Regions from separate parts of the Diaphorobacter sp. LR2014-1 genome, predicted to be linked through region 2. Evidence: predicted binding sites of a transcription regulator. Region 2 holds the regulator's gene; each other region holds the start of a gene.
What was found. Region 2 encodes sigma-54, which starts transcription at its own class of promoters, with help from an activator protein. Its sites were predicted from a motif close to TGGCANGNAANCTGCTTT; they were not measured.
Positions count from the first base shown of each region.

Region 1: adh (aldehyde dehydrogenase) is a predicted target of sigma-54. The motif match lies at 2,951-2,968, and genes of this name have one in related genera.
Region 3: BV908_RS09890 (CmpA/NrtA family ABC transporter substrate-binding protein) is a predicted target of sigma-54. The motif match lies at 2,977-2,994, and genes of this name have one in related genera.
Region 4: BV908_RS22890 (pilin) is a predicted target of sigma-54. The motif match lies at 3,752-3,769, and genes of this name have one in related genera.

Region 1 covers NZ_MTBE01000015.1:43,211-51,104, forward strand. Annotated here, with positions in the region: gene BV908_RS12000 (DUF779 domain-containing protein) at 1-220, opposite strand, end outside; gene adhP (alcohol dehydrogenase AdhP) at 242-1,273, opposite strand; gene adh (aldehyde dehydrogenase) at 1,369-2,892, opposite strand; gene BV908_RS12015 (Na/Pi symporter) at 3,184-4,899, opposite strand; gene BV908_RS22910 (AI-2E family transporter) at 5,181-7,673, shown strand; gene upp (uracil phosphoribosyltransferase) at 7,760-7,894, opposite strand, start outside.
Region 2 covers NZ_MTBE01000024.1:22,917-30,810, forward strand. Annotated here, with positions in the region: gene BV908_RS15330 (THUMP domain-containing protein) at 1-27, opposite strand, end outside; gene BV908_RS15335 (thioesterase family protein) at 24-467, opposite strand; gene BV908_RS15340 (RNA polymerase factor sigma-54) at 471-2,048, opposite strand; gene lptB (LPS export ABC transporter ATP-binding protein) at 2,101-2,853, opposite strand; gene lptA (lipopolysaccharide transport periplasmic protein LptA) at 2,877-3,536, opposite strand; gene BV908_RS15355 (thiol:disulfide interchange protein DsbA/DsbL) at 3,710-4,360, opposite strand; gene BV908_RS15360 (SPOR domain-containing protein) at 4,419-5,045, opposite strand; gene argS (arginine--tRNA ligase) at 5,058-6,761, opposite strand; gene BV908_RS15370 (PsiF family protein) at 6,887-7,219, shown strand; gene BV908_RS15375 (DUF2214 family protein) at 7,320-7,775, opposite strand; gene BV908_RS15380 (DUF3016 domain-containing protein) at 7,815-7,894, opposite strand, start outside.
Region 3 covers NZ_MTBE01000010.1:20,550-28,443, reverse strand. Annotated here, with positions in the region: gene BV908_RS09900 (ABC transporter ATP-binding protein) at 1-583, opposite strand, end outside; gene ntrB (nitrate ABC transporter permease) at 580-1,521, opposite strand; gene BV908_RS09890 (CmpA/NrtA family ABC transporter substrate-binding protein) at 1,556-2,800, opposite strand; gene BV908_RS09885 (ANTAR domain-containing protein) at 3,132-3,752, opposite strand; gene BV908_RS09880 (branched-chain amino acid ABC transporter substrate-binding protein) at 3,913-5,073, shown strand; gene tsaD (tRNA (adenosine(37)-N6)-threonylcarbamoyltransferase complex transferase subunit TsaD) at 5,151-6,200, shown strand; gene BV908_RS09870 (aldehyde dehydrogenase) at 6,269-7,720, opposite strand; gene BV908_RS09865 (efflux transporter outer membrane subunit) at 7,879-7,894, shown strand, end outside.
Region 4 covers NZ_MTBE01000001.1:396,860-404,753, forward strand. Annotated here, with positions in the region: gene sucD (succinate--CoA ligase subunit alpha) at 1-808, shown strand, start outside; gene BV908_RS01825 (TerC family protein) at 964-1,647, shown strand; gene BV908_RS01830 (Stp1/IreP family PP2C-type Ser/Thr phosphatase) at 1,931-2,746, shown strand; gene BV908_RS01835 (FHA domain-containing protein) at 2,851-3,486, shown strand; gene BV908_RS22890 (pilin) at 3,830-4,249, shown strand; gene BV908_RS01845 (tetratricopeptide repeat protein) at 4,333-6,276, shown strand; gene BV908_RS01850 (glycosyltransferase family 2 protein) at 6,307-7,176, shown strand; gene BV908_RS01855 (lipopolysaccharide biosynthesis protein) at 7,227-7,894, shown strand, end outside.

The sequences.
Region 1 (7,894 bases), on a different contig from region 2:
GGCTCATGTAGAACGGCTGCCCGGCGATCTCGCCCAGCAGCACGTCGGCATCGCCCAGCAGGAACTCCCCGCGGGCAAAGCACATGGGCGCGCTGCCGTCGCAGCAGCCACCCGACTGGTGGAACATCAGCGGCCCGTGCTGGGCCACCAAGCGCTTGATGAGCGCCGTGGCCTCGGGCGTGGCCGACACGCGGGTGGCGGGCGGCGCTGGCGTGGTCATGGCGTTACCTGTGCCGCGGCGTCAGGCCGCCATGTCCAGCACCACGCGGCCCTGGATCTGGCCCTTGTGCATGCGCGCGAACACGTCGTTGATGTTCTCCAGCTTCTCCGTGCGCACCGTGGCCTTCACCTGGCCGCGCGCGGCGAAGTCCAGCGACTCCTGCAGGTCCAGACGCGTGCCGACGATGGAGCCGCGCACGGTCACGCCGCGCAGCACCATGTCGAAGATGGGCAGAGGGAAGTTGCCCGGCGGCAACCCGTTGAGCGACACCGTGCCGCCACGCCGCACCATGCCCAGCGCCTGCTCGAAGGCCTTGGGCGACACGGCCGTGACCAGCGCGCCGTGCGCGCCGCCGATCTCCTTTTGCAGGAAGGCGGCCGGGTCGGTGTCGCGCGCGTTCACCGTCACGCTGGCGCCCAGCTGGCGGGCCAGCGCGAGCTTGTCGTCGTCCACGTCCACCGCAGCCACGTTCAGCCCCATGGCGCGGGCGTACTGCACGGCCATGTGGCCCAGGCCGCCAATACCGGAAATCGCCACCCAGTCGCCGGGCTTGGTGTCGGTCACCTTCAGGCCTTTGTACACGGTCACGCCGGCGCACAGCACGGGGGCGATGTCCACGAAGCCCACGTCTTTCGGCAGGTGGCCCACGTAGTTGGGGTCGGCCAGCGCGTAGTCGGCAAAACCGCCGTTGACCGAATACCCCGTGTTGCTCTGCGACTCGCACAGCGTCTCCCAACCGCCCAGGCAGTGCGTGCAACAGCCGCAGGCCGAGTGCAGCCAGGGCACGCCCACGCGGTCGCCTTCCTTCACATGCTTGACGTTGGCGCCCACGGCGGCGACGAAGCCCACGCCCTCATGCCCCGGGATGAAGGGCGGATTGGGCTTGACGGGCCAGTCGCCCTCGGCGGCGTGCAGGTCGGTGTGGCACACGCCCGAGGCCTCGATCTTCACCAGGATCTGGTCGGCGGCGGGGGTGGGCACGGGCACCTCTTCGATCGTCAGCGGCTTGCCGAACTCGCGGACCACGGCGGCTTTCATTGTCTTGGCTGGCATGGGATAAACCTCCTTCTCTGTGCAAATGAACGCAAGGGGAGCCCCCGTGCACCAGCCGCCCCCGCTGGGACGGCCAGTGGGGGCGCTGTATGGGCTTAGAAGAAGCCCAGCGGCTGCTGGGTGTAGCTCACCAGCAGGTTCTTGGTCTGCTGGTAGTGGTCCAGCATCATCTTGTGGTTCTCACGGCCGATGCCCGACTGCTTGTAGCCGCCAAACGCGGCGTGCGCGGGGTAGTGGTGGTAGCAGTTGGTCCACACGCGCCCGGCCTGGATGCCCTTGCCCATGCGGAAGGCGCGCGCGCCATCACGGCTCCACACGCCCGCGCCCAGGCCGTAGAGCGTGTCGTTGGCGATCTCCAGCGCCTCTTCTTCGGTCTTGAAGGTGGTCACCGAGACCACGGGGCCGAAGATTTCTTCCTGGAAGATGCGCATCTTGTTGTGGCCCTTGAACACCGTGGGCTGCACGTAGTAGCCGCCGGCCAGGTCGCCGCCCAGGGCGGTGTTGCGCGCGCCGCCGATGAGGCACTGGGCGCCTTCCTGCTTGCCCAGGTCCAGGTAAGAAAGGATCTTTTCCAGTTGCTCCTGCGAGGCCTGGGCGCCGATCATGGTGTTCTTGTCCAGCGGGTGGCCCTGCTGGATGGCGGCCACGCGCTTGAGCGCGCGCTCCATGAAGCGCTCGTAGATCGATTCCTGGATCAACGCGCGGCTGGGGCAGGTGCAGACCTCGCCCTGGTTCAGCGCGAACATCGCAAAGCCTTCCAGCGCCTTGTCGAAGAAGCCGTCGTCGGCGGACATCACGTCCTCGAAGAAGATGTTGGGGCTCTTGCCGCCCAGCTCCAGCGTCACGGGGATGATGTTCTGGCTGGCGTACTGCATGATCAGCCGGCCCGTGGTGGTCTCGCCGGTGAAGGCTATTTTTGCGATGCGGTTGCTGGAGGCCAGCGGCTTGCCGGCCTCCAGGCCAAAGCCGTTGACCACATTGACCACGCCCGGCGGCAGCAGGTCGCCGATGATCTCCATCAGCACCAGGATGGAGGCGGGCGTCTGCTCCGCGGGTTTCAGCACCACGCAGTTGCCCGCAGCCAGCGCGGGGGCGAGCTTCCACACCGCCATCAGGATGGGGAAGTTCCACGGAATGATCTGCCCGACCACGCCCAGCGGCTCATGGAAGTGGTAGGCGATGGTGTCGGCGTCGATCTCGCTGATGCCGCCCTCCTGCGCGCGCACCGCGCCGGCGAAGTAGCGGAAGTGGTCGATGGCCAGCGGAATGTCGGCTGCCATGGTCTCGCGCAGCGGCTTGCCGTTGTCGATGGTCTCGGCCACGGCGATCTGCAGCAGGTTGGCCTCCATGCGGTCGGCGATGCGGTTCAGGATGTTGGCGCGCTCGGTGGTCGAGGTGCGGCCCCATGCGGCCTTAGCTTTGTGCGCGGCGTCCAGTGCGGCGTCGATGTCCTTGCTGTTGGAGCGCGGCACGGCCGTGAACTTCTGGCCGTTGATGGGCGAGATGTTCTCGAAGTACTGCCCGTCCACGGGCGCCACCCACTGCCCGCCGATGTAGTTGCCGTACTGCTGCTTGTAGGGGTTGGCGATGCCAAGGCTGGCGATTTCGGCCATGTTCATGTGGTGTCTCCTGAGTGCTTATGAAGGAATGCCACCGATGCGGCGGCGGCAGTGCCTCAGTGCAAGCGCCGTGCCAGCACGGCGACAGAGGGAAGGGGGCGGTGGGACGTGCCGCGGCTGTGCCGCAGCGGCGCAGCCGTGTGCCATAACGCAACAGTGCGTCGGCCCATGACGGAACACCCGTTGGGAGTGCAGCCGTACGGATGTGCTCAGATTGCTATGCTTTATATAGCTTCCAGCGCAGTATGCAAGGGTGTTTCAGGCACTTTTTGCCTGATCTACTCCCGCGGATCACTCGGCGCCGGGTGTGCCGCCTGTGGGGCCGTTGGCGGGCGGGGTGGGTTTGAGACGCGGCAGGGCCGCCAGATGCTGCGCGGCCTTGTGGGCCTGTTCCACGGCGCGGCGCAGGTCGCCCAGCAGGCCCGTCCACTCGTGCGCGGCCGTCACTTCCAGCAAGCCCTGGGCACCCGCGCGCAGCACGGCGGCCTTGGCGGCTTCGTACGCCGCGTCGAACACGGCGTGTGCGGTGTTCACCTGGTCCAGGTCGTGGGCCTTGGGATCAGCGGCAGCAAAGAAATCCAGCGCCGCGGTGAAGGCCAGGGGCAGTGCGGCCAGGGGGTGGCCTTCGGGCGTGGTGGGCGACACCGTTGCGGGGTGTGTGACGCGCAGCGCCTGCTGGCCCACCTGGTGCATGACACGCGCCAGCGTGTCGTAGTAGCCCGCAATGCGCAGCAGCTCGGGCATCTGGTCGGCCACGTCGCGCGATAGCGGCTGGCGGCTCACGTCGCTCACAAACGCGCCCACCTGCTGCTGCAGCTGCTCCAGCGCCTGCAACTGGCGCGTGAGCTGGCTCGCGGCCTGTGCGCCGGCCGGTTGCCAGGGCAGGGCGACGGGCGCCATGCGGGTGGCATCCGACGCCAGCTGCAGTGCCAGGTGGCCTACGCGCGCCATCTCGCGGCGCAGCGCCTGCAGGGCCAGCGCGGGCACGGCGGCCACGTTGTGGTCCAGGAACTGCGCACGGGCCACGTCTTCGTCCGCCGAGCGAAAGCGTGCCAGCAGAAAGCGCGCGAGCGGCCCCGACAGCGGCCACATGAGCAGAACGCCCAGCAGGTTGAACGCGGTGTGGAAGATCACCAACTGCGTCACTGCGTCTCCCTCGCCCGTGAGCCATACGCCCAGGTGGTGGATGGCCGCGAGCAGGGGCGACAGCAGCGCCAGGGCCGCCGCGGCCGTCACCACGTTGAACAGCACGTGTGCCGCCGCCAGGCGCCGCGCGTTGGACGTGGCGTGGATGGCGGCCAGGATGCCCGTGAGCGTGGTGCCCACGTTGGCGCCGATGATCACGCCCGCGCCCACTTCCACCGCCAGCGAGCCGCCCGCCACGGCCGTGAGCACCACCGCCAGCGTGGCCGACGAGGCCTGCAGCACCACCGTCATGCCCAGGCCGATGAGCACTGCCAGCGCCAGGCCCTGCAGGTCGCTGGACAGCGGTGGCAGCGCCTGCGGACCCAGCCCGGTGAAGCCCTGGCGCAGCAGTTCGATACCCAGGAACAGCACGCCGAACCCCGCCACCGCCTGGCCCAGCGCCCCGCGCCGCGTGCCGCTGCCGGTGATTTGCAGCGCCATGCCGATGCCGATGAACGGAAGGGCGAAGGCATCGGCCTTCACCGCAAAGCCTAGCCACGCCACGAGCCAACCGGTGACCGATGAACCCAGATTGGAGCCGAACACCACCCACAGCGCGGAGCTGAAGCCCAGCAACCCCGCATTGACGAAACCGATGGCCGCCACCGTCATGGCGGTGGACGATTGCACCAGCGCCGTGAGTGCCACTCCGGTCACCAGCCCGTGCAGCGGCGTGCGCGTCCAGGCGGCCAGGATGCGCTCCAGCGCGCGCCCGGCCGCCAGCTTGAGCCCGTCGGTCAGCATGGTCATGCCCAGCAGGAACAGGCCGATGCCGCCCAGCAGGGTGCCGGCGGCAATCAGGGGAGTGGCGGTGGCGGTCAAGGCGGCGGCGCGGGGGCTTTGTTGAGGGGTGGAACGGTAGGTGCGTGCCGACGGGGCGGTGCGGCAGAGGTGCTTTTATTTTGATAGCTGCTCGCGCTTGCTACAAGCGCGCTTGGGCTATTTTAGGTCATTGACGGGTAGGGTGGAGCGCTTTGCGGGCGGCGCGGTGCACGGCGTGCGCTGTCAGTCGCCCGCCCGCGTGCAGTCTGTGGCGGCTGCCGCCTACAGGGCCGCGGGGCCGCGCAGCGGACAATACGCGCCGGACACGACTTCGAGAAGCGATGCAAGGGGACAACGCCATGGGCAACAGCGGGCCGCAGGATCCGACCGATTCCAGGCCGGCCAGGGATATGGGGGCGGCGCGCGGCGCCACCGCTTCGGGCTATCCGCCGCAGCGCACCGTGCACACCGCCACGGCCATGGACGCCACGGTGCCCAGCCTGCGGTTCATGATCGGCCTGGTGATCGCGGCGCTGGTGGTCGCGGGCCTGTATTTCGGCCGTACGCTGCTGGTGCCGCTGGCATTGGCGTTCCTGCTGAGCTTCGTGCTGGAGCCGCTGGTGGCGCAGCTCAAGCGCATGGGCCTGCCGCGCCTGCCCTCGGTCATCGCGGTGGTGATGGCCATGCTGATGGTGCTGGGCGTGGGGGCGCTGTTCGTGGGTAACGAGGCGCGCGAGCTGAGCGCGCAGCTGCCCTCCTACCAGAACACCATCCGCAAGAAGCTGCGCAGCCTGCGCCAGCAGTTGCGCGCGCCCGGCATGTTCGACGGCGCCAAGCGCACCTTCGACATCGTGCAGCGCGAGGTGGAGGCGGCCGCTCCCGCCTTGTCGGGTGTCGCGCGCGCGCCGACCGTGCAAAAGGTGCAGGTGCAGCCGCCCGTGCTGTCGCCCGCCAACCAGCTCATGGCCGCGCTCTCGGCGGTCAGTGGGCCGCTCACCCAGGCGGGCCTGGTGCTGGTGTTCGTGATCTTCATCCTGCTGGACCGTGTAGACCTGCGCGACCGCCTGCTGCGCCTGTGGGGGGGCAATCTGCACCGCGCCACCGATGCCATGGACGAGGCGGGCGACCGCATCACGCGCTACCTGACCATGCAACTGCTGGTGAACGTGACCTACGGCATTCCCATGGCGGCGGGCCTGTGGCTCATCGGCGTGCCCGGTGCCGTGCTGTGGGGGTCGCTGGCCGCGGTGATGCGCTTCGTGCCCTACCTGGGGCCGTTCATCGCCGCGGCGTTTCCGCTCACCCTCGCTTTCGCGGTGGACCCGGGCTGGGATCTGGTGCTGTGGACGCTCGGCCTCATCGTGCTGCTGGAACTGGTGAGCAACAACGTCATCGAGCCCTGGCTGTATGGGTCCAGCACCGGGCTGTCGGCGCTGTCGCTCATCGTGGCGGCCACCTTCTGGGCGGCGCTGTGGGGGCCGGTGGGACTCATCATGTCCACGCCGCTCACTGTGTGCCTGCTCGTGATCGGCCGCTACCTGCCGCAGTTGGCCTTCCTGGAGGTGCTGCTGGGCAGCCGGCCGGTGCTGGACGAGCCCACGCGCATCTACCAGCGCCTGCTGGCGGGCGACGCGGCGGAGGCCATCGAGTTGAGCACCACCCGCATCGAGGCCCTGAAGGGCGCCGTGCCCGCTTTCTACGGCCAGGTGGGCGTGCCCGTGCTGCGCATGGCCGTGGGCGACCATGCGCAGGTGGCCACGCCCGAGCACCGCCTGCGCCTGGTCGAAGGCATGGACGCGCTGCTGGACGAGCTGGAGGAGCAGTACCCGGTGCCCGACGCCGCTGCGCAAGAGCCGGTGGTGTGCCTGGGCGGCAAGTGGGAGGTGGATCTGTTCGCGGCGCGCATGCTGGCGCATGCGCTGTCGCTGCAGCATTGCCCGGCGCTGGCGCGCGTGGAGGGCGCCATGAGCGCCGAACATCTGGATGGCCTGGACCTGGACGCCGTGCGCGTGGTCTGCGTGGTGTGGCTCGCGCCCGAGCCCACCGCCGCCGCGCGGCACCTGTGCCGCAGGCTCAAGCGCCGCTGGCCGCATGTGCACATCGTGCTGGCGCTGTGGGGTGGGGTGCAGTCCCAGCCGCAGGACGAGCTGAGTGCCCAACTGGGCGCCGACGCGCTGGCGCTGTCGCTGGAGGAAACCCTGGCCCAGGTGGCGCAGCTGCAGGGCGCCAGCGTGGAAGGCGCCTACACCCCCGCGCCCATTCCCGCGCACGACGAGGCGCGCCTGCGCGCCCTGCAGGCCAGCGGCGTGCTGGACAGCCCCGCGCTGCAGCAGCTGTGCCAGCACACGGCCCAGCGCGCGGCCGACATCTTCGACGTACCGTTGGCGATGGTGTCGCTGGTGGATCGCGAGCGGCAGGTCACGCTGTGTGCGCACGGCCCGTTGTCGGCCGGCGGGGGGCAGGCCTGCTCGGCGGGCCAGGGCCTGCCGCGCGGCCTGTCGCTGTGCGGGCATGTGGTGGCGCGGCAGCGGTCGCTGGTGGTGCTCGACATTGCGCGGGATGCGCGCTTTGCCGGCAATCCGGCGCTGCGCGAGCAGGGTCTGCGCTTTTACGCGGGCGTTCCGCTGCGCGACGCGGCGGGCCATGCGCTGGGTACGCTGTGCCTGATGGACACCGCGCCGCGCGCATTCGATGAGCGGGAAAAGCGGTTGCTGCAGGCCATGGCCAATGACCTCATGGCCGGCTGGCGCGACGCGCAGGCCGCGGGCGGCCCGGCGCTACCCGCGGGCCAGTCCGCGCCATCGGCCACGGTGGGTCAGGTGGTGCCGCAGTAGCCGACGTTGTCCGAAATCGTCCGAAATGGTCTGAAGTAGGAGCGACCGGCGCGGCCAGGGCCGGGGCAGGCCCTGTCGCCAGCGCGTTACTTGGTGCCGAAGATGCGGTCACCCGCATCGCCGAGGCCGGGCAGGATATAGCCGTGGTCGTTGAGCTCGCGGTCGATAGCGGCGGTGTAGATGGGCACGTCGGGGTGGGCCTTTTGCAGCGTGGCCACGCC
Region 2 (7,894 bases):
GGGCAAAAAGAGTTGAAGCTGGTTCATTGCGGCTGTGCTGCGCGCTGCAGCAATGGCTGGAGCACGGATTCAGGAATGGGTGCGGGCTTGCGGGCCGCACGGTCGATGAAGACGATGCCGGTCTTGCCGCGCGCGATCTCGCGCCCCTGGCTCTTCTCGGTCAACCGGAAGACGAGGTCGAAGCCGTAGCGGTTGAAGTCCTGCGGCGTCATCTCCACGCGCAGCGTCTCGCCGTGGAACGCCTCGGACTTGTACTGCGCCACGATGTCGCCCACCACGGTGGACAGGCCCGCCACGTCGGCCTCGGGGTAGCCCAGCGACTTGAAGAAACGCACGCGCGCCTCGGACACGAGGCTGAGCAACTGCGCGTTGTCCAGGTGCCCGCCCTGGTTGACATGGCTGATGTAGATCTGCAGCTCGGTACTGAAGCCGAAGTGCGGGGGAAGGTCGAAGACGACGCGTGCCATGGTTCAAAGTGCCTTGCGGATGTTGGCCGGGGCGATCTTGAGCGCCTCACGGTATTTGGCCACGGTGCGGCGCGCACATTCAATGCCCTGCTCCTTGAGCATCTCGGCGATCTGGCTGTCCGACAGCGGCTTGTGCGGGTTCTCGGCCGCGATGAACTGCTTGATGAGCGCGCGCACGGCCGTGCTGGAGGCGTTGCCGCCGGTTTCGGTGCCCAGCCCCGAGCCGAAGAAATACTTGAGTTCGTAGGTGCCTTGCGGCGTGGCCATGTACTTGGCGGTGGTCACGCGGCTGATGGTGGACTCGTGCAGGCCCAGTTCATCGGCAATGTCGCGCAGCACCAGCGGGCGCATGGCCAGTTCGCCATGCACGAAGAAGTTCTTCTGCCGCTCCACGATGGCGCGCGACACGCGCAGGATGGTGTCAAAACGCTGCTGGATGTTCTTGATGAACCAACGCGCCTCCTGCAGCCGTGCCTGCAGCGCCTGGTGGCCTTCGCCACGGCCGCCGCGCAACGCACCGGCGTAGATGTCGTGCACGCGCAGGCGCGGCATCACGTCCGGGTTGAGCTGCACGCTGAAGTTCTGCTGTCCGCCGCGGCCGGTTTTCTTGACGATCACGTCGGGCACGATGATGTTGCGGTCCACGTCGGCAAAGCGCCTGCCCGGGCGTGGCTCCAGCCGCGCGATCAAGGCCATCGCGGCGCGCGTGCGCTCTTCGCTGGTGCCGCAGGCCTGCGCCAGGCGGCGCACGTCGCGCTTGGCCAGCAGGTCCAGCGGCTGGCCGCAAATGGCCAGCGCGGCCTGGATCACGTCGGGGTCGCCCTCTTCGTCCTGGTCCATCGCACGCAACTGCAGCGTGAGGCATTCGGCCAGTCCGCGCGCGCCCACGCCCGCGGGCTCCAGGCTTTGCAGCAGGCGCAGCGCGACTGTGAAGCGGTGCACCAATTCATCGAGTTGCTCGGGGTCTTCGGTGCCCGCCAGGCTGGCGGCCAGGTCCTGCAGCGACTCGTCCAGGTAGCCGTCGTCGTTCAGCGATTCGATGAGGAAGCGCAGCGCGGCCATGTCCAGCTCGGACAGGCGCAGCGCCAGCGCCTGGCGGTGCAGGAAGGCCGTGAGCGACTCCTGGCTGCGGGCCAGCTCGGTGGCGTCCACCTCGTCGTCGCTCCCCGCGCCGGCACCGTTGCGTGCCGGGGCGTCGCCGCCCCACTCGCTGTCGTCGGGCGCCAGGTCTACCGAGCCGTCGCCTTCCCAGTCCGCGGGTTCGGCCGTGGATTCGGCTGTGGAGGTTTCTGCATCATTTTGGCTTGTAGCGCTTTCCTGCCCTGCGCTGACAGCTCCTGAATAAATAGCATCTTCGACTTCTCGGTCTTGCTCGCTCACCGGTGCATCGGCCTGGGCCAGGCCGAACTCCTCGCGCGGGGCCTCTTCCAGCGTGCGCTCCAGGAAGGGGTTCTCGTCGAGCATTTGCTCGACCTCCTGGGCCAGCTCCAGCGTGGACAGCTGCAGCAGGCGGATCGACTGCTGCAACTGCGGTGTGAGCGCCAGGTGCTGCGAGACGCGCAGCGACAGGCCGGGCTTCATGGCCTGCAACCCACTGTCTGGTCCTGCATCGCGCCGTGGTCGCCCATCACTCTCACATGCGGAAGTGCTCGCCCAGGTACACCCGGCGCACTTCCGCGTTGTCGACGATGTCCGACGGCGTACCCTGAGCCAGCACCTGGCCGTCGCTGATGATGAAGGCGTGGTCGCAGATGCCCAGCGTCTCACGCACGTTGTGGTCGGTGATCAGCACGCCAATGCCGCGCGCCTTGAGAAAGCCAATGATGCGCTGGATCTCGATCACGGCGATCGGGTCGATGCCGGCGAAGGGCTCATCCAGCAGGATGAAGCGCGGCTGCGTGGCCAGCGCGCGCGCGATCTCCACGCGCCGGCGCTCGCCGCCCGACAGCGCCAGTGCAGGCGACTTGCGCAGGTGGTCCACGCGCAGTTCCTGCAGCAGCGCGGTCAGGCGCCGCTCCACCTCGGCGCGCGGCAGGGAGCGGCCGGCCTCGTCGGTCTGCAGCTCCAGCACCGCGCGCACGTTGTCTTCGACATTGAGCTTGCGAAAGATCGAGGCTTCCTGCGGCAGGTACGACAGGCCCAGCCGCGAGCGCCGGTGGATGGGCATGTCCGTCACGTCCTGCCCGTCGATGCTGATGCGGCCGCCGTCGCTGCGCACCAGGCCGACGATCATGTAGAACGACGTGGTCTTGCCGGCGCCGTTGGGGCCCAATAGGCCCACCACCTCGCCCTTTTGCACGACCACGGACACGTCCTTGACCACCTTGCGGCTGCCGTAGGACTTCTCCAGGTGCAGTGCCTCCAGGCGGCTGACGCCTTCGCTCATGCGCGCATCGTCCAAGGCCGCGCTCACTTCGCGCCGTCCAGGCTGGGGCTGGTACGCAGCGCGGGCGGCTCGGTGCGCACAGGCGGCGTGGCGCTGGTGCCCGAGGCAGGCTCCTTGGGCGCGAGCACCGCCCGCACCCGGCCGCCCGGCGTGCCGGCAGTGGCGCCAGCGGGCGCGGTCTTCTGCCCATCCACGGTGAACACGTCCGTGAGGTTGTTGTAGACGATGAGGGCGCCGGCCAGCTCGTCGGTCAGTGTGGCCTCGCGGTAGCGGCGCAGCTCGGCGCGGCGGATGAGCTTCACCACGTCGGCGCGGCCGTCGTATTCGATGACCTCGCCCTCGCCCTCGACGAACTCGTCGGGTGCGCCCGGCGCGGTGTCACGTTTTTGCCGGAAAAAAGCGCGCTTGCCCGGCTCGGCCGTCACCACACCGTACTGGAAGCCGTCGGGGTCCTGGCGCACCTCCAGCTGCGCGCCGCGCAGCACGATGGTGCCCTTGGTCATGACGACACGGCCGGTGAAAACGCTGGTCTGCTTGAGCTCATCGTGGCGCAGGGCATCCGCCTCGATGTTCATGGGCTTGTTGCGGTCGGCTTTTTCGGCGTGCACCAGCGGCGATGCGGCCAGCGCCAGGGCCAGCGCTGCGGCGCGGGACAGGAGGAGGAAGGGCAATCGGGTTCTCATAGAGGGCACGAATCTTGCGATCATTGTACTGACGCAAGCGCGCCGCCGCCGCAGTGGATCGCATCAACCCGTACAGGCCTGCCACCGGCCGCCATACCGCCGCGCCAACCGGTGCGCAGGCATGAAAAAAGCGCGCCCATAGGCGCGCTTGTCGCTGGTGGCGGTGGGGAGCTTCAGCCCTTGCGCGCTACGCCAACCAAGTGCTCCACCACCTGCAGCACGCTTTGCATGTTGCCGGCCATGGTGCCGTCGGTGTAGTAGCGGCCGGCCACTCCCATGGAGGGCACGCCTTCGACCTGGTAGCCGTCCTGCAGCTGCGACGCCTTGCGCACTTGGTTGGATACGGTGAAGGAGTTGTAGACCTCCTTGAACTTCGCCACGTCCACGCCCTGCTTGCCGATCCAGTCGAAGATCAGCTCGTCCTTGTTCAGCGGCAGGCGTTCCACGTGCACCGCACGGAACACCTTCGCATGCAGCTCGGGCAGCTTGCCCATGCCTTCCAGCGCGTAGTAGAGCTTTTGCTGCGGCACGAAGCTCGCATTGAACGCCACGGGCACGCGGCGGATGTGCAGGTCCTTGGGCGCCGACTTGATCCAGGCCTCCAGCGAAGGCTCGAACGTGTTGCAGTGCGGGCAGCTGTACCAGAAGAACTCGATAACTTCGATCTTCCCGGCAGGTGCCTCGGTTGCGACGGGCTTGCCCAGCTTGACGTAGTCCTTGCCTTCCTTGAACTGGCGGCCTTGCGCCAGTGCGGGCGCCGCCAGCGGCAGGCTCAGGGCGGTGGCCGCGGAGGCGACGGTCAGAGAAAACTCACGGCGTTTCATAGGTTGGGATCACTCCTGGACAGTATGGAGGGTTGTGAGCGCCAGCGCGGGCAAAAGTTCAGCGCTGCACCCGGACCAGCGCGGACTCCACCCCCGCGCCATCGAGTTTTTCCTTCAGCGACTCGGCGTCGTCACGCTTGCCGAACGGGCCCACGCGCACGCGGAACACCGTGCGGCCGTTCTGCTCACGCTCGCTGACGCGCGCCTCCCAGCCCAGCATGGCCAGCTTGGCGCGCTGCGCATCGGCATCCTGCTGGGTGCGGAAAGCGCCCGCCTGCACGAAGTATTCGAAAGGATCGGCACTGGTCGCGGGAGCGGGCGCCGCGTTGGCCTTGGCGCGGGCCAAGTCGCCCAGCGGGTCGGCCGACGTCGGTGCCGCGCCGGGCCGGCTGGCCGCCGCCCGCGGACCCGACGCAGGCTGGGCTGCGGCGGTCGCGGTGTCGGACGCGGGAGCGGCAGCCGGCGCAGCGGGGCGCACGGGGTTCTTGCCGTACAGCGGCGCGTTGGGGTCCCAGTTCTTGTTCTTCGTGGCCTCGTCCTGCTCGGACGCACGCGGCGTGCTCTTGTTCAGGAAGGGCACGGGCACCTTGGTCACATACACGGCCACGGCCAGCGCGGCTCCCAGGCCCACGATCACCCCGAGGATGAAGCCCACGATGGTGCCGCCGCGTTGCTGTTTCTTCATATCAGTGGTCACTTACATTCTGGCTGGCGCAGACACGCCCAGCACCGCCAATCCATTGTGCAATACCTGCGCTGTGGCCGCGACGAGCGCCAGCCGCGCCTGCTTGACGGCCTCGTCGTCCACCAGAATGCGTTCGGCGTCGTAATAGCTATGGTAGGCGGCGGCCAGATCGCGCAGGTAGAAGGTCACGTCGTGCGGCGCATTGCCGGCCGCGGCCGCGGTGAGCATCTCGGGATACTTGGCGAGCAGCAGCATCAGCGCCTGGGCCTGCGGGCCTTCCAGCGGCGACAGGTCTACATCGCGCAGCGCGGCCACGTCGTAGTCCTCGCGCCAGCCGCGCAGCACCGAGCAGATGCGCGCATGGGCGTACTGCACGTAATACACGGGGTTGTCGTTGTTCTGCGCCACGGCCAGGTCGACGTCGAAGGTGTATTCGGTGTCGGGCTTGCGCGACAGCAGGAAGAAACGCACCGCGTCCTTGCTGGTCCACTCGATCAGGTCGCGCAGCGTCACGTAGCTGCCGGCGCGCTTGCTGATCTTGACCTCCTCGCCATTGCGCACCACGCGCACCATGGTATGCAGCACGTAGTCGGGGTAGCCCTGGGGGATGCCCACGTCCGCCGCCTGCAGGCCGGCGCGCACGCGCGCGATGGTGCCGTGGTGGTCCGTGCCCTGGATGTTCACCACCTTGGTGAAGCCGCGCTGGAACTTCTGGATGTGGTAGGCCACGTCAGGCACGAAGTAGGTGTACGTGCCGTCCTGCTTGCGCATGACGCGGTCCTTGTCGTCCCCGTAGTCGGTGGACTTGAGCCACAGCGCGCCGTCCTGCTCGTAGGTCTTGCCGTTGGCGACGAGGCGCTGCACGGTAGCGTCCACATGGCCGTTGGCGTAGAGGCTGGACTCCAGGTAGTACTGGTCGAATTGGAGGTTGAAGGCCTGCAGATCCTTGTCCTGCTCATTGCGCAGGTAGGCCACGGCGAACTGGCGGATGTTCTCGTAATCCTCGACATCGCCATTCGCCGTGAACGCGCGGTCATCGGCCTGGACGGTGGCCTTGGCGAGGAAGGCGTCGGCGATGTCCTGGATGTAGTCGCCGTTGTAGAAATTCTTGGCCAGCGGGTTGTCCGCGTCGGTGGGCCAGCAGTCATCCCCCGGCTTGAAGCCCTTGGCGCGCAGTTGCGTGCTCTTGGTGAGGGTGTCGATCTGCACGCCCGCGTCGTTGTAATAGAACTCCCGGTGCACGCTCCAGCCCTGGGTGGCGTACAGATGGCTGATGGCGTCGCCGATGGCGGCCTGGCGGCCGTGACCGACGTGCAGCGGCCCGGTGGGGTTGGCGGAGACGAACTCCACCAGGACTTTCTCGCCGCGCGCCGGCTGGTAGCCATATTGCGCGCCTTGCGCCAGCACCTCGTGCACCACCTGCTGCTTGGCGGCGGGCTTGAGGCGGATGTTCAGAAAACCGGGGCCGGCGATCTCGATGGCTTGCACCCATTTTTGGAACGCGGGCGTGGCCTCCAGCGCGGCCTGTAGCTGTTCGCCCAGTGCGCGGGGATTCTGCTTGAGGGGCTTGGCCAGTTGCATGGCGGCCGTGCACGCGAGGTCGCCATGGGCAGCGACCTTGGGGGATTCGAAGGCCGCGCGGCTGCCTGCGCCGGGCGACACCTTTTCCAGCTCGTCGGCCAGCGCCGCGAGCAATTCCTGTTTGACGGAGAGCATGGGGGCGGATTCTACGGGCCGACCCGTCATCCATTCGTGACCGCCCGGCGTTATGCTGGGTGGCCCGTGGGGCACTGCGTTGCCGGCGGGCGCATTCACCTTTTCCTTTTTTGCAGGAGCATTACATGAAGAAACTGCTTCCCCTGTTGGCCGCTGCCGGCTTTGCCCTTTCGTTCGCCGCACACGCTGCGGACGCCCCCGCGGCCGGCGCCTCCGCCCCCGCCAAGGCGCCCACGGCGCAGCAGACGCGCATGAAGACCTGCAATGCCGACGCCGGCGCCAAGAACCTCAAGGGCGACGAACGCAAAGCTTTCATGAAGGAGTGCCTGAGCGGCAACAAGGCGTCCACCCAGCAGGACAAGATGAAGAGCTGTAACGCGGACGCCGTTGCGAAGAACCTCAAGGGCGACGCCCGCAAGGCCTTCATGAAAGAGTGCTTGAGCGGCGCGGCCAGCTAAAGGACCGACGCACCGCACGGGCCCGCCCATCGGGCCTGCACGAGAAAACCCCGCGCGCCTGCCGCCCGCGGGGTTTCTTTTTTTGCCCTTCCCTCAGCGCTCAGCGCGTGCCCACGCCGCGTGCCAGGAAGACGGCCAACAGCGGAATCAGCGCCAGCAGATGGGCCTCGATCATCACCAGACGGCGCGTGCTGCGCACCTGGTCATCCGAGGGCAGCGCGCCGCCGGCGCGCACCGCGCGGCGCCAGCGCAGGAAACGCATGGTCGGGACGATGGACATCAGCCCGATCACCACGAACAACGTGACCTTGGCATGCAGCAGCGGCTGCGACCAGTACCACGCCCCGCCCTTCATGCCCCACCAGGTGCGCGCCAGCCCGGTGGCCAGCACCAGCAGCGCCGAGATACCGTACAGCATGTCCACCCGCGCCAGCCGCTCGACTGCGGCCGCGTTCATCCACTCCTTGCGGCACAGCGCGGTTTCGCTGGCGAGGAAGGTGGCGGCCATGAGGAAGGCCAAGATGTGGGCATAGGCGAGCAGGGCTTCGGTGGTCACAGGTTTCCTTTCGGCAGAGGTACGCGCGGCGCGCACAGGTCATGGGCGGCGCGCGGAGAACTCCTGCGCCACCCAATCGTCGATCAGCGTCTTTTCGTGGCGCAGCTTGTCGCCAGTAT
Region 3 (7,894 bases), on a different contig from region 2:
CCACGGTGCTGCGCGTGCGCGCCACGATCTCCAGCAGCTCGTCCTGCAGCCGTGCGCGCGTGAGCGCGTCCAGCGCGCCGAAGGGCTCGTCCATCAGCAGCACCTGGGGCTCCATCGACAGCGCGCGTGCGATGCCCACGCGCTGCTTCATGCCGCCCGATATCTCGCCGGGGCGCTTGTGCGCGGCATGGGCCAGGCCCACCAGTTCCAGCGCGGCGTGGGTGCGCTCCTTCAGCCGGGCCTTGGACTCGCGCGCGCCGAACACGCGTTCCACGGCCAGGTGCACGTTGCCTTCGCAGGTCAGCCAGGGCAGCAGCGAGTGGTTTTGGAACACCACCGCGCGCTCGGGACCGGGGCCCTTGATCTCGCGCCCGGCGCAGATCAGCGCGCCGGCGGTGGGCGTGGTCAGGCCCGCGATCAGGTTCAGCAGCGTGCTCTTGCCGCAGCCCGAGTGGCCGATCAGTGCCACGAATTCGCCCCGGGCGATGGCCAGATCGATGCCGCGCAGCGCGGGAAACACGCCCTTGGCGGTGCGGAAGGTCTGCTCGACCCCCTGGATCTGCAGGAATTTTGCGTCGCTCATGATTGCACCTCCTCGAACGTGAAGGCCGTGGCCAGCCGGACCAGCGCCCATTCCAGCAGCAGGCCCACGCCGCCGATGACGAAGATGGCCACCAGGATGTTGGTGACGTTCAGGTTGTTCCACTCGTCCCACACCCAAAAGCCAATGCCCACGCCGCCGGTGAGCATCTCGGCCGCCACGATCACCAGCCAGGCCGTGCCCACGGCCAGGCGCACGCCGGTCAGCATGTAGGGCAGAACCGCCGGGAACAGGATGGTGGTGGCGATCTTCCATTCGCTCAGGTTGAGCACGCGCGCCACGTTCATGTAGTCCTGCGGCACGCGTTGCACACCCACGGCGGTGTTGATGACCATGGGCCAGATGGAGCAGATGAAGATCGTCCAGATGGCGGCCGGGTTGGCGCCCTTGAACACCAGCAGGCCGATGGGCAGCCACGCCAGCGGCGAGACGGGCCGCAGCAGGCTGATGACCGGGTTGCACATGCGCGAGAGGAACGCGAAGCGCCCGATCACGAAGCCCGCCGGTATGCCCACCAGCGCGGCCAGGCCGAAGCCCACGGCCACGCGCTGCAGGCTGGCCAGCACGTTCCAGCCCACGCCCTGGTCGTTGGGGCCGTTGCGGTAGAACGGGTCGCTGAAGATCTCCACCGCCTGCGCCCAGGTCTGCAGCGGGCCAGGAATGCTCTGGCCCGTGGTGGCCGAGACCACGGCCCACAGGCCCAGCAGCAGGCCCACGCCGCACAGCGGCGGCAGCACGGCCAGCCAGAGGGCGTTCCAGCGCTGGCGCGCGTCGCTGCGCGGGGGTGGGCTGGCAGGCCCTGAGGCTTTTGGGCCTGCAGCGCTTGTGGGATGAGTGCTGGCAGCTATCGGTTTGGGAGCATCGGACGCGCCGGCCGGCGCTTGCGGCTCCAGCGGGCTGTGAAAGACGGCACTGACCATGGTTTCTCCTGGTGGGGGTGGGGCGATCGGGGCGTCAGGCCTTGAGCTTGAAACCGTCGGCGTACTTCGCGGGGTCCTTGCCGTCCCAGACCACGCCATCCACCAGCTTGTGGCTGCGCATGTCGCTCGCGGGCAGGGGGGCCTTCGCGGCCGTGGCGGCTTGGCGGTACACGTCGGTGCGGTTGATGGCCTTGGCCACGCCCAGGTAGTCCGGGTGGTCCTTGAGCAGGCCCCAGCGCTTGTGCTGGGTCAGGAACCACATGCCGTCGGACAGGTAGGGGAAGTTCACCGCGCCGCCACCATAGAACTTCATGTGGTCGGGGTCGTCCCAGGTCTTGCCCAGGCCGTCCTGGTAGCGCCCCAGGATGCGCTGGTTGATGGCGTCCACGCTGGTGTTCACGTAGGCCTTGCCGGCGATGGTCTCGGCCATCTGGTTCTTGTGGGCCAGGCTTTCGTCGATCCAGCGGCTGGCCTCCAGGATGGCGGCCGTCACGGCGCGTGCGGTGTTGGGGTACTTTTGCACGAAGTCGGCGGTCGTGCCCAGCACCTTTTCTGGGTGGTCCTTCCAGATCGCCTGCGTGGTGGTGGCGGTGATGCCGATGCCGTCCATGATGGCGCGGTGGTTCCAGGGCTCGCCCACGCAGAAGCCGTCCATGTTGCCCACGCGCATGTTGGCCACCATCTGCGGGGGCGGTACGGTGATGACCTTGGCGTCCTTCAGGGGGTGGATGCCGTGCGCGGCCAGCCAGTAGTACAGCCACATCGCATGCGTGCCGGTGGGGAAGGTCTGCGCAAAGGTGTACTCGCGCCGTTCCTTGGCCATCAGCTGGGCCAGGCCTGCGCCGTTGACGGCCCCCTTGTCGGCCAGCTTGCGCGACAGCGTGATGGCCTGGCCGTTGTGGTTGAGCGTCATCAGCACGGCCATGTCCTTCTTGGGACCGCCCACGCCCAGATGCACGCCGTAGACCAGGCCGTAGAGCACATGGGCGAAGTCCAGCTCGCCGTTGACCAGCTTGTCGCGCACGCCGGCCCAGCTGGCCTCCTTGGTGGGGATGATCTTCACGCCGTACTTCTGGTCGATGCCCAGCACCGATGCCATGACCACGCTGGCGCAGTCGGTGAGGGGGATGAAGCCGATGCGCACCTCTTTCTTCTCGGGGGCGTCCGAGCCCTGGGCGTGCACCAGGGCACGCAGCGCGGGGCTCACGCCCACGGCGCCCACGGTGGCCGCCTGCAGCACGGTGCGTCGGGGGATTCGGGTGTGGAGCAGATCGGTCATGCAAGAGTCCTTTGGGGTCGTCAAAAAAGCAGTGCAGCAACGGAAAAAGGCGTCCTCACGCCGCGCGGCCGGCGCATGTGCGCTGTCCGGGCGGGTGGGGACGCCTTTGTCCTGGGAGCCTGGCCCTTCCGCCGTTGGAAGGGCCTGGTGCGTGACCAGCGGTGGTCACAAGGCCTATTGCAAGCGGTGTGCCATCTCTGGGGTTGCTTTCATTTTGATAGCTGTCTGCGCTTGATGGTCGGGCGTTCCAGCCCCGTTTTGTTTGAATGCTTCATGGCCGTGCGGCGCGGCATCGGATGCACCGCATTTGTGCAATGCACAAACCGGCGCATCAACCCAGCAAATCGGCCGCGTCCAGCATGCGCTGCGCCACCTCGGCCAGGCGCAGGCCGCGGTCCATGGCGGCGCGGCGCAGCCGCTCGTAGGCCTGCTGCTCGGTCAGGCCCTGGCGCTGCATCAGCAGGCCCTTGGCGCGGTCGATGGTCTTGCGCTCGTGCAGGGCGGTGCGTGCCTGCGCCAGTTCGGTGCGCAGCGCCTGTTCGTGGGCAAAGCGGGCCAGCGCCACCTCCAGGATGGGGCGGATGCGCTGCGGTGCCAGGCCCGTGACGATGTAGGCCGTCACGCCCGCGGCCAGCGCGTCCTTCACGTGGCGCGTGTCCTCGTCGTTGGTGAACATGACGATGGGGCGGGGCGCCTCGCGCGTGGCCATCACCACATGCTCCAGCGCGTCGCGCGCCTCGCTTTCGGCGTCCACGATCACCAGGTCGGGCTGCAACTGGGCCAGGCGCTCGCCCAGGAACATGTCGCCCGGCAGCGTGGCCACGAGGTTGAAGCCGTTCTCCAGCAGCCCGATGCGCAGCGCGCGCGAACGCTCGGCCTGCAGCGCCGCGTGCGCGTCGCCGTCGGCCGCCAGGTCCGGCGCCACCACCACGATCCGCAGTTGTTCAGTCATGCCGCAGGCGCCAGCAAGAAATACGCCACACCCGCCCCGATGCGTTGTGGAAGATTGCCGAAACGCGCCGGTTGGGGCCGCGGGCAATCCCCCTGGCGCGGGCGGCATCCTTTCGCGAACATCCTGTCACATATCCACATGAATGAGAGAGGAGTCGACTGTGCAGCAGGGAATCAAACGACGCGGTTTTTCCGCCAGCCTGGGGCTGGCGGCGTTGGGAGTGGGCGGGTGGATCACGGGATGCAGCAAGGTGCCGGACACCATCAAGATCGGTGTGGCGCAGCCCTTGTCCGGCCCCTTGGCGGGTCTGGGGCAGGACCTGCTCAATGGCGTGAAGCTGGCGGTGGACGAGATCAACCGATCCGGCCTGAACGTGGACGGCAAGCGCGTGACGCTGGAGGTGGTGGCGCAGGACGACCGCGCGGACGCCGCTTCGGGCAAGGCGGCTGCGCAGCAACTGCTGGAATCGGGCGTGGTGGCCGTCATCGGGCACCTGAACTCGGGCGTGAGCCTGGAGACCGCGCCCATCTATGCCGCCAAGGAGGTGCCGCAACTCATCATCTCCACCAACCCGCGCATCACGCAGCTGGGGCTGGCCACCACCTTCCGCATCGTCGCCAACGACAACCTGCAGGCGCGCGCCATCGGGGCGTTCGCGGCCGCGCAGCTCAACGCCGATGCCTACGCGGTGGTCGACGACGGCTCGCCCTACGGCAAGGGACTGGCCGAGGGCGCGGCCGCGCAGTTGCTGGCGGCCAAGAAGCACATCGCCGTGCGCCAGAGCTTCGACGACAAGACCGTGGCCTTTGCTGAACTGGCGGCCCGGCTCATGGAGGCGCAGGTGCGCGTCATCGTCTGCATGCTCAACGACTTCCAGGCGCTGGCGCTGCTGCAGGAACTGCAGAAGCTGGGCCACAGCCGTGTGGCGCTGCTGGGCGGCGACCTGGTGAAGACGGCCGACATGGCCAAGGGCATGGGCGTGATCGACGGGATCTACGCCACCTCGCCGGTGCTGGACGTGGCCGAGTTCACCACCGGCCGCCAGTTCCTGGAGAAGTACATCGCCGCCTTCCAGAAGCCCCCGGCCTATGGCGGCCACTACACCTACGACGCCGTGTACGTGGTCAGCGAGGCGATCAAGAAGGCCGGCTCCGCCGCGCCCGCCGACATCACGCGCGCGCTGCGCGGCATCAACGGCTACGCCCCCGTCACCGGCACCATGGCCTGGGACGACCGGGGCGAGCTGCGCTATGGCGCCGTGGGCGTGTACGAGCTGCGCAAGGGCCAGTGGGAGCTGCGCATGCGCTCCGACCGCTGGTAGCCGCCGTCCGGGTATGCGCGGGCGTGCGATTGCCCCCGGCCCGGCGGGCGCGGGGGGCGGCCACTACACTCGCGGGCATGAGTCAGCTGATCCTCGGTATCGAATCTTCCTGTGACGAAACCGGCGTGGCCCTGGTGCGCGCCGGCGAGGGCGGCGCCGTGCCCGTGCTGTTGGCGCATGCGCTGCACAGCCAGATCGACATGCACCAGGCCTATGGCGGCGTGGTGCCCGAGCTGGCCAGCCGCGACCACATCCGCCGCGTGCTGCCGCTGACCCGCGAGGTGCTGCGCGAATCGGGCGAGCGCCTGGAGGATGTGGACGTGGTGGCCTACACGCGCGGGCCGGGCCTGGCGGGTGCGCTGCTGGTGGGCGCGGGCGTGGCCTGCGCGCTGGGCGCAGCGCTGGACAAGCCCGTGCTGGGCGTGCACCACCTCGAAGGCCACCTGCTATCACCGTTCCTGAGCAGCGACCCACCCGAATTCCCGTTCGTCGCGCTGCTGGTGTCGGGCGGGCACACGCAGCTCATGCGCGTGGAGGGCGTGGGGCGCTACGAGATCCTGGGCGAGACCATCGACGACGCGGCGGGCGAGGCCTTCGACAAGTCGGCCAAGCTCATGGGCCTGGGCTATCCCGGAGGGCCGGCGCTGTCGCGCCTGGCCGAGCAGGGCAGCGCCACCGCGTTCAAACTGCCGCGCCCGCTACTGCACAGCGGCGACCTGGACTTCTCGTTCGCAGGCCTCAAGACCGCCGTGCTGACCCAGGCCAAGAAGCTGGGCGACGAACTGTCCGCGCGCAAGGCCGACCTGGCCGCGAGCACCGAGGCCGCCATCGTGGAGGTGCTGGTCAAGAAGACGCTGGCCGCCCTTCAGAAAACAGGGCTCCAGCGCGTGGTGGTGGCCGGCGGCGTGGGCGCCAACCGGCATCTGCGCGCGCAACTCAACGCGGCCTGCGCGCGAGCCAAGGTGCGTGTGCACTACCCCGAGTTGCACCTGTGTACCGACAACGGCGCCATGATCGCCATGGCCGCGGCCATGCGCCTGCAGGCCGGGCAGCAGCAGCCCAACCGCGATTACGCCTTCGACGTGAAGCCGCGCTGGCCGCTGGACGCCATCACGCTCGCGGCCTGAAGATATGGGTCAAAATAGGCTCCAGCGCTTGTCTATCAAGCGCTGGTAGCTCACATTTTGGTAGCAAGCTAGAACGGGTAGTGGCGCGGCGCGGTCTGCACCGTGATCCAGCGCAGTTCCGTGAACTCGCGCACGCCCGCCATGCCGCCAAAGCGCCCCCAGCCCGACTGCTTCACGCCGCCAAAGGGCATCTGCGGCTCGTCGTGCACCGTGGGGCCGTTCACATGGCAGATGCCGGACTCGATGCGTGCGGCCACGTTCCAGGCGCGCGCCACGTCGCGCCCGAACACGGCGGCCGACAGGCCGTAGGTGGTGTCGTTCGCGGTGGCGATGGCTTGCTCCACGCCGCGCACCCGCACGATCGCCTTGACCGGGGCAAAGGTCTCCTCGTGGTAGATGCGCATGGCGGGCGTCACCCGGTCCAGCAGCGTGGCGGGCATCAGCGGGGTGTCGCTTTTGCCGCCGCACACCAGCGTCGCGCCCTGGCCCAGCGCGTCGTCGATCAGCGCGTTGCAGCGCTGCACGGTGGCCATGTCCACCACCGGGCCCAGCACCACGGGGCCCTGGCGCGGGTCGCCCAGCGGCAGGGCGCGGGCGCGTTCGGCCAGTTGGTGCACGAACGCATCGGCCACAGCCTCGTCCACCACCAGGCGCTCCGTGGACATGCAGATTTGCCCCGAATTGGCGAACGCGCCAAACACGGCGGCGTTCACGGCGGCATCCACGTCGGCATCGTCCAGCACCACCAGCGGGGCCTTGCCGCCCAGCTCCAGCACCACGGGCTTGAGGTGGCGCGCGCAGGTTTGCGCCACCAGCCGCCCTACCTTGGTGGAGCCCGTGAAGTTCACGCGGCGCACGGCTGGGTGGGCCACCATGGCCTCCACCACGTCGGCCGCATCGCCGGGCGCATGGGTGATGAAGTTCACCACGCCCGCGGGCAGGCCGGCGTCGTGCAGCGCCTCGGCAATGAGGCGGTGGGTGGCCGGACAGGTTTCCGAGCCCTTGAACACCACCGTGTTGCCGCACGCCAGCGGCGTGGCAATGGCGCGCACCCCCAGGATGACCGGCGCATTCCACGGCGCCATGCCCAGCACCACGCCGGCGGGCTGGCGCACGCCCATGGCCAGGCTGCCCGGCATGTCGGACGGGATCACCTCGCCGGCGATCTGCGTGGTGAGGGCGGCGGCCTCTTGCAGCAGGTTGGCGGCCAGGTGCACGTTGAAGCCGGCCCAGGCGGCAGAGGCGCCGGTCTCGGCCGCCATGGTGGCGGCGAAGGCATCGGCGCGCGCCGTGAGGGCCTGCGCGGCGCGCTGCAGCAGGTCGCGCCGCGCGGCGGGGCCCAGCGCGGCCCACGCGGGAAAGGCCTGGGCGGCCGCGTGCACGGCGGCCACGGCGTCTTCGGGGGTGGCCGCAGCGGCCGTGGTGGCAATGCGGCCATCCAGCGGGTTGCGGCGCTCGAAGGTGGCGCCGCCCGAGGCGGGCCGGGGCGCGCCGTCGATCAGCAGGGGAAGAGGGGGCATGGGAACTCCTTTTCGAGGGGCGGCCGCGGCGGCGAGGCCACGCGGGCGTTTGGCACGCAAGTGTAGCAGCGTGCCACGCCACGGGTTCTCCGGTTTTCTTTACAAAAGTTCATCTGCCGCAGGTGGCGCTGACAAGGAGCGCTGTAACAATTGCCCTCATGTTTGCCGCAGCGC
Region 4 (7,894 bases), on a different contig from region 2:
GGAATACGCCAACGGCAAGAACTGCTTCGTGGCAGGTGTGAACCCCAAGAAGGCCGGCGAGAAGATTTTTGACATTCCAATCTTTGGGTCGGTCAAGGATGCCGCCAAGGAAACCGGTGCTACCGTCTCCGTGATCTACGTGCCGCCCGCGGGCGCGGCCGCCGCCATCTGGGAAGCCGTCGAGGCCGACCTGGACCTGGCGATCTGCATCACCGAAGGCATTCCCGTGCGCGACATGCTTGAAGTGCGCAACAAGATGAAGGCCAAGGAAGCCGCCGGCGGCAAGCGCACGCTGCTGCTGGGCCCCAACTGCCCTGGCCTGATCACGCCGGACGAGATCAAGATCGGCATCATGCCCGGTCACATCCACAAGAAGGGCCGTGTGGGCGTGGTGAGCCGTTCCGGCACGCTGACCTACGAAGCCGTGGCACAGTTGACCGAACTGGGCATCGGCCAGTCGTCCGCCGTCGGCATCGGCGGCGACCCGATCAACGGCCTCAAGCACATCGACGTGATGAAGGCTTTCAACGACGATCCTGACACCGACGCCGTGATCATGATCGGCGAGATCGGCGGCCCCGACGAGGCAGAAGCTGCCCGCTGGTGCAAGGCCAATATGAAGAAGCCCATCGTGGGCTTCATCGCAGGCGTGACCGCTCCTCCGGGCAAGCGCATGGGCCATGCGGGTGCGCTGATCTCCGGCGGCGCCGATACAGCCGACGCCAAGCTGGCCATCATGGAAGAGTGCGGTTTCACCATTACCCGCAATCCTTCCGAGATGGGTCGCCTGCTCAAGGGCCTGCTGTAATCCGCGAGCCTGGCGCGGTGTAGCGCGCCAGGTTACGCAAAACTACGCACGCGCGAGAGGGTCTACCCTCTCTACACTGACAGCTCCAACACAAAAGAAACGCCAGCTTGGTTGACCCAGGCTGGCGTTTTCGATTCATAACACTGGAGCCATCAATGGAGTACTTGAGCAATGCCGATTTCTGGATCGGCCTGGTGAAGATCGTCTGGATCAACATCATTTTGTCGGGCGACAACGCTGTCGTCATTGCCCTGGCGGCGCGTTCGCTGCCTCCGCAGCAGCAGAGGAAGGCCGTCATGTTCGGCTCCGGCGCGGCGGTGGTGCTGCGCATCGTATTGACGGTAGTGGCGGCCAAGCTGCTCCAACTGTCCTTCCTGCAGATCGTCGGGGGCTGTCTGCTGCTGTGGATTGGTTATCAACTTCTCACGGACGAGGAGGAAGATGACGGCGCATCCAAATCCACCGGGGGCATGTTCGCGGCCATCCGTACCATCCTGATTGCCGACTTGGTGATGAGCCTGGACAACGTCATAGCCGTTGCGGCGACGGCCCAGGGGAACATGGTGCTGCTCGTTCTGGGGTTGGCCATCAGCATTCCGCTGGTGATCTTCGGCTCCACCCTGATGATCAAGCTCATGGAGCGCTTTCCCGTCATCGTCACGCTGGGGGCCGCGCTGATTGGTTGGGTGGGAGGCGAGACCATCGTCAACGACAATTTGCTCCACGATTACGCGATGGGTCACCCGTGGCTCCACTACGCAGCCGCCATAGCGGGCGCCATGCTGGTGGTGATGGTGGGCAAGCTGATGCAATCCCGCGGCGAGCCACGGCAGGCCTGAAAAGTTTGGCACGCGGCAGTGCGACGGGAATGTGCCGCGACCTGACGGACATGTCCATGAAGTAGCAAAAATGGCAGGCAGAAAAGGCCGGGTAGGGCCTCTTTTGCAAGACACGTCAACGGGCCTGACTTGCACGCGTTCTATGCAATAGTGGATCTGCTGCCCCGTGCGCCTCGACTATGATGCGCAGTCCCGCAATGCCGTTGTGTGAGGGATCAGCAGCTATTCCATCCTCAACCGCATGTTCAGCGCCTTCGCGTGAAGCGTATCGCGGGAGTCTCCTATGAAACCTCTGCCGATGCTGAGCTACGAATTCTGCGCGTTGACGGACACGGGGCGGGTGCGCTCCAACAACGAAGACGCTGTGGCCATCCATGAGACGGCGCAGATGGTCATCCTGGCCGACGGCATGGGGGGTTACAACGCGGGCGAGGTGGCTGCCGGGATGGCGATCACCTACATCGGCACCGAGATGGTCCGCTGGCTGCAGGACGACGGCTCCGCGGCATCGCCTTCGGATGTGCGGCATGCGTTAGAGGCCTGTGTGGACAATGCGAACCACGCGATCCTCGGCGCCTCGATGTCCAATCCCCAATACCTGGGGATGGGTACCACGCTGGTCGTCGGTGTGTTCCGTGACGACCGGCTCATTCTCGGCCACATTGGCGATTCGCGCTGTTACCGGTGGCGCGAGGGCCTGTTGCGGCAGATCACGCGCGATCACTCATGGTTGCAGGAGCAGATCGACCTGGGACTGCTCACGCCGGCACAGGCCGCCGTTTCGGGGCAGCGCAACCTGGTTACAAGGGCGCTGGGGGTGGATGTGTCCGTGCACATAGAAATCAACGAGTTTCCTGTCGAGCCCGGTGATTTGTTCATTCTTTGCTCCGACGGGCTGACAGATATGTTGAGTGACACAGATTTGGCCGAACTGGCGCGGATGCCCATTGCGCTACAAGATAAAGCGGCGCGCATGGTGGCCATGGCCAACGCCATGGGAGGGCGGGACAACATCAGCGTAGTGCTGGCGCAAACGCAACTCGCTCAGGACCCCAAAAAACGCGGCGGCCTCATGGCGCGCCTGCTGCGCACCTCGTGACCCTTCCGCCAAGCTCAGCCCGACCGCCAGGGCTTCGTTTGCCTGTGCCCGGAAATTGCTACTTCCCTCTACTAGCTAAGTTGTTTGGATAAGGAAAAGTGATCATGCCCAGAATGGTCGTGTCGATCGATGGAGTTGTCATCAAGGAAGTTACCTTCACCAAGGAACGCACAACGGTAGGCCGCCGCCCCTACAACGACGTGGTCATCGACAACCTTGCCGTCAGTGGTGAACATGCGGTCTTCCTCATGAATGGGGACGATGTAGAAGTGGAAGACCTGGGCAGCACCAACGGCACCTATGTCAATGGCAAGGCCATCAAGCGACAGCCTTTGCGCAACGGCGACACGGTGGAATTGGGGAAGTACAAAATCCGCTTCCTGCACGAAGAGCCTGGTCACGACTATGAGAAGACGATGGTCTTCAAGCCGGGCATGCTGCCGCCGCTGGCCAAGCCTGCGGCCCCTGTGCCAGTCGTGCTGAGCGCCGCCGTACGGGTGATGAACGGCCCCGCCGCCGGCCGTGAGGTGGCTCTGACAAAAGTGGTTACCACCATTGGCAAGCCCGGCGTCGCCGTGGCATCCATCACCAAGCGGCACAGCGGCTTCGTGCTGGCCCATGTGGAGGGTGGGGACTTTCCGTTCCTGAACGGTACGCCCATTGGAGTGGACCCCATAACTCTCAAAAATGGCGACCGCATCGCGCTGGCCAGTACCGAGATGGAGTTTGTGCAAGGCTAGAGCGTGCAGAGGGCAACGGTAGTGTGGCGATCATTAGCGCTTCGCTTTTAAAAGCCGTTAGCGCCTGATGGGAGAAAGGGTGCTGCCGCGGGTCGCAGAATGCCGCGCTGCCTCTAACAGACCGAATTGCGTAGTTCTCCACGTAGAACACCTTGGGGTGACAAATGTGTCGACGTGTGACCGATTGGTTAGACTTTTCCTTTGCGGGGCCTAGGAAACTGGTGAAAAATGTCGCGCGCTGCAACGTTTGGTTGCATTCTGATGTTGGCACAGAAGCTGCTCAAGTTTTCTCAACCCGCAGGATTCCTCTGCGGGGGCTATTACCTAATTCCGAGGAGGATTTATGAAGCGTACCCTGCAACAAGGTTTCACCCTGATCGAACTGATGATCGTGGTGGCCATCATCGGCATTCTGGCGGCCATTGCGCTGCCTGCTTACCAGGATTACACCAAGCGTACCCATGTGTCCGAGGGCCTGACGCTGGCTGGCGGAGCCAAAGCTTCTGTGACGGAGTATTACTCGTCGCAAGGCAATTTCCCCTCAAATAATTCATCTGCAGGATTAGCTGCCGCCACCGCTATCAAAGGTAATGCAGTGAAATCGGTGGAAGTTGCGAATGGCAAGATCACAATTACCTACAACAATAAAGTTACTGATGATGCCAAACTTGAACTGAGCCCAAGTACGAGCGCTGGTGGTGTGCAATGGAGCTGCAAGGGTGGTACGGTGAATGCAAAATATCGTCCTTCTAACTGCCGTTAATTATTAACGATGCGATAATAAGCCCACTTCGGTGGGCTTTTTATTTGACGGGTTCTTTCCAATTGCCAACACCTAATATTCACATGCAATCCATGAGGGTATTTCATGAAAAAATAACACCAAGTGTGTTGTTTGTTATTTTTTTTGTTGCGACGTTGGTGGCTTATTGGCATGGCTTGATTGGGCCATTTTTGTTTGATGATGAGCCCAACCTTAAAGCCTTGGGTGATGTTGGTGGAGTGCATGATTGGACAAGCCTAAAGAGCTATATTCTTAGCGGCTGGTCTGGCCCTACTGGCCGCCCTCTATCCTTACTTAGCTTTTTGATTGACGACAACACGTGGCCCAGTGTTGCCGCTTCTTTTAAATACACCAATCTGTGCCTGCATTTATTGTGTGGCCTGTTGTTGGCTTGGGCCACCTATTTGCTGCTGTGTGCCGTGCGTTTTGTGGAGGTGCGCGCCGCGTGGATTGCTGTAGTGGCTGCTGGCCTGTGGATGCTGCACCCCTATTGGGTATCGACCACGCTGTACGTGGTGCAGCGCATGACCATTCTCAGCGGCCTGTTCATGCTGGCCGGTATGGTGGGCTATTTGAAAGGGCGCTTGTGGCTGATGCAGCCAGATCGGCACCGCCCGCTGGCCGCTTATGCATTGATGACGATGAGTGCTGGTCTGGGCACATTGCTCGCCGTACTGTCCAAAGAAAATGGCGCTTTACTGCCACTACTCCTCCTAGTGGTTGAAGCCTTTTTGCACCGCATGCGTGCCGACGCGCCACCTAAAAAAATCTGGCTGGCTGTGGTGCTGGGTTTGCCTGCCTTGGCCGTGGTGATGTATCTGGCCAAACATATCAATTTCTCTCCCAATCTCTGGCCCAACCGGCCTTTTGATCAAGTGGAGCGCCTGTATTCGGAAACCCGCATCCTGTGGGACTACATGGGCCAGCTCTGGTTACCCCGCATTGAAGGCGCGGGTTTGTTTCAAGACGGCTTTGAAATTTCACGCAGCTTGCTGCAGCCTATGAGTACCGTGTGGGCGGTGGTGGGGTGGGTGGCCGTGTTGTTGTGTCTGCCGCTGCTGTACCGTCGGTTGCCTTTTGTGTGGTTGGCGATCGTCTTTTTCTTATGCGGACATTTGATCGAATCGACTGTTATCGGGCTGGAGCTGCACTTCGAGCATCGCAACTACGCCCCGGCATTTTTTATGTTCTTGCCCCTGGCCATCGGTATCGACTGGCTGGGACAGCGGTACCGCCCTCGGATGGCGATTGCCGTCACTTTGGCACTGATGGCTATGCTGGCGGGCATGACCTGGCAGCGCAGCCTACTCTGGGCCGATGCCAACCGGTTGCAAACCTACTGGGCTATGAAAGACCCACAGTCTGCACGCGGGCGAAACTACCTGATTAGTCGTTTGGTGGATGAGAAAAAATATAGCGAAGCGCTGGCATGGGCAGATAAATCTGTGCAGGAGCTGCCCCACAGTTCACTCATCACCATGAGTTGGCTGCTTATTCACGTCAATACCGGTCAAGCTACAGAACAACATTTTTCCCGTGCGGCTGAGCTGTTGGTGCAACAGCCTTTTGACGCACAAACTGTTGCCGGGCTGCGTATCTTGGTGGACGATGCCATAGCTGCGCCAGAGCTCGCCAGATACCATCAGCCCTTGCTGCAGCTGCTGGATACCTTGAGCGAACAGGGGCCTTATCGGAAGTTTCCGCTGTTCATGCGTGTGATTGCTTACAACAAAGCACGTCTGTACCTGCTGATGGGCAATGCGCCGCAAGCCCAAAAATATTACCTAGAAGCCGTGCAGCGCTATGGGAGAGCCAGCTCTGCTATGCAAATGTTTGCAGAAATGGCTATTTCTGGTCATTTGGAAGAAGCGCAGCGATTGCTTGACTATATTCAGCAGGGCGTAGAGAGCGGCAAGCTCAATACCGATCCGTTAGGTCAAGCCTATTACCAACAAGAAATTCAACGAATGCAGCAGATTCTGGCATCTGATCGTGCGGAAGAATAAGTAGGGCAATTTATGCAACCTTCAGCATCCATGCACCTCTCCATCATCCTCCCCGCCAAAAACGAGTCTGCCGCCATCGGCGCCACCGTGGACAAAATCCATGCCCAACTGGCACTGATGGGGCTTGAGGCCGCTGCCGAGGTGCTGGTGGTCAACGACGGCTCCAGCGACGACACCGCTGCCGTGGCCCAGGCAGCGGGCGCGCGCGTGGTGCACCACCCCTACAGCAAAGGCAATGGCGCGGCTATCAAAACCGGCGCACGCGCCGCACAAGGGGATGTACTGGTGTTTATGGATGCCGACGGGCAACACGACCCCGCCGACATTCCACGCCTGCTGGACCAGCTGAACCAGGGGCATGACATGGTGGTGGGCGCGCGCCAAAAGGGCTCGCAAGCCAGCGTGGGGCGCGGGCTGGCCAATGGGTTGTACAACCGGCTGGCCAGCTGGATGACCGGGCACAAGGTGGAAGACCTGACCAGCGGTTTTCGCGCCGTGCGGGCAGACAAGTTCCGTGAGTTTCTCTACCTCTTGCCCAATGGCTTTTCTTATCCCACCACCAGCACCATGGCGTTTTTCCGCGCCGGGTATTCGGTGGCTTATATCCCCATTCACGCTGCCAAGCGCATTGGTAAAAGCCACATCCGCCTGCTGCGCGATGGCACGCGCTTCCTGCTCATCATCTTCAAGATTGGCACGCTGTTTTCGCCAATGAAAATCTTTGCACCGGTAGCATTATTGATGTTTTTTCTGGCCAGCGGCTGGTACGGTTGGACATTTATCACCATGCATAAATTCACCAATATGAGTGCCTTGCTTTATACGGGGAGTGTCATTACCTTCATGATGGGGCTAATATCTGAGCAAATTACGGCATTGATGTATAAGGATGACAGTTGATTGTGTTCGATTGCCAAATTGCCTGGAATAAATCGTGAGGAAAGCCTAGATTGTTGAAGGTTGAGCAGTTGCTTGGTAAGCCATTGCGTAAGCTGCTGAATGGGCCAATAGCACGAGCAACCATCCGCACCAGCTTTGTGCTGGGGCTACGCTTATTAGTACAGGCCGGCACACTACTACTGGTCGCCCGCATGTTAGGGCCATCAGACTATGGTGCTTTTGCCGCAATTGCTGCACTAGCCGTGCTCATGGGCACCTTTGCCACTTGTGGCACACACTTGGTGCTGCTGGCTGAAGTGTCTAAAAGCCCCGACCAGCGCCAACCTGTATTGGCCTACGCCGTTCCCATAACCCTCATCAGCGGCAGTGTGCTGTTTTTGCTCTATTTGGCTACAGGCCAATTTTGGCTGGCCAGCACCAGTGTGCCGTTGCAAGTCATGGCCTGCATTGGCCTGACGGAAACCCTGCTGCTGCCGCTCTACCTGCTGCCTGCCACGGAAGAGCTAGCACTAGAAAAAACCGCTCGATCCCAGCTTTTGGTTATCTTCCCATTGGCGCTGCGCATGGCCGTGGCGGGCATAGTTATGCTGCAGGCACCTGCGCAGCCTTTAGCCCTATTTGCGTGGCTCTACCTAGCCACTGCGTTGTTGGCTTTGGTCTGCATGAAAGTCTACAAAAATGATGCTTGGCTACAACCCAAGCACTGGAAGCTGCCCAA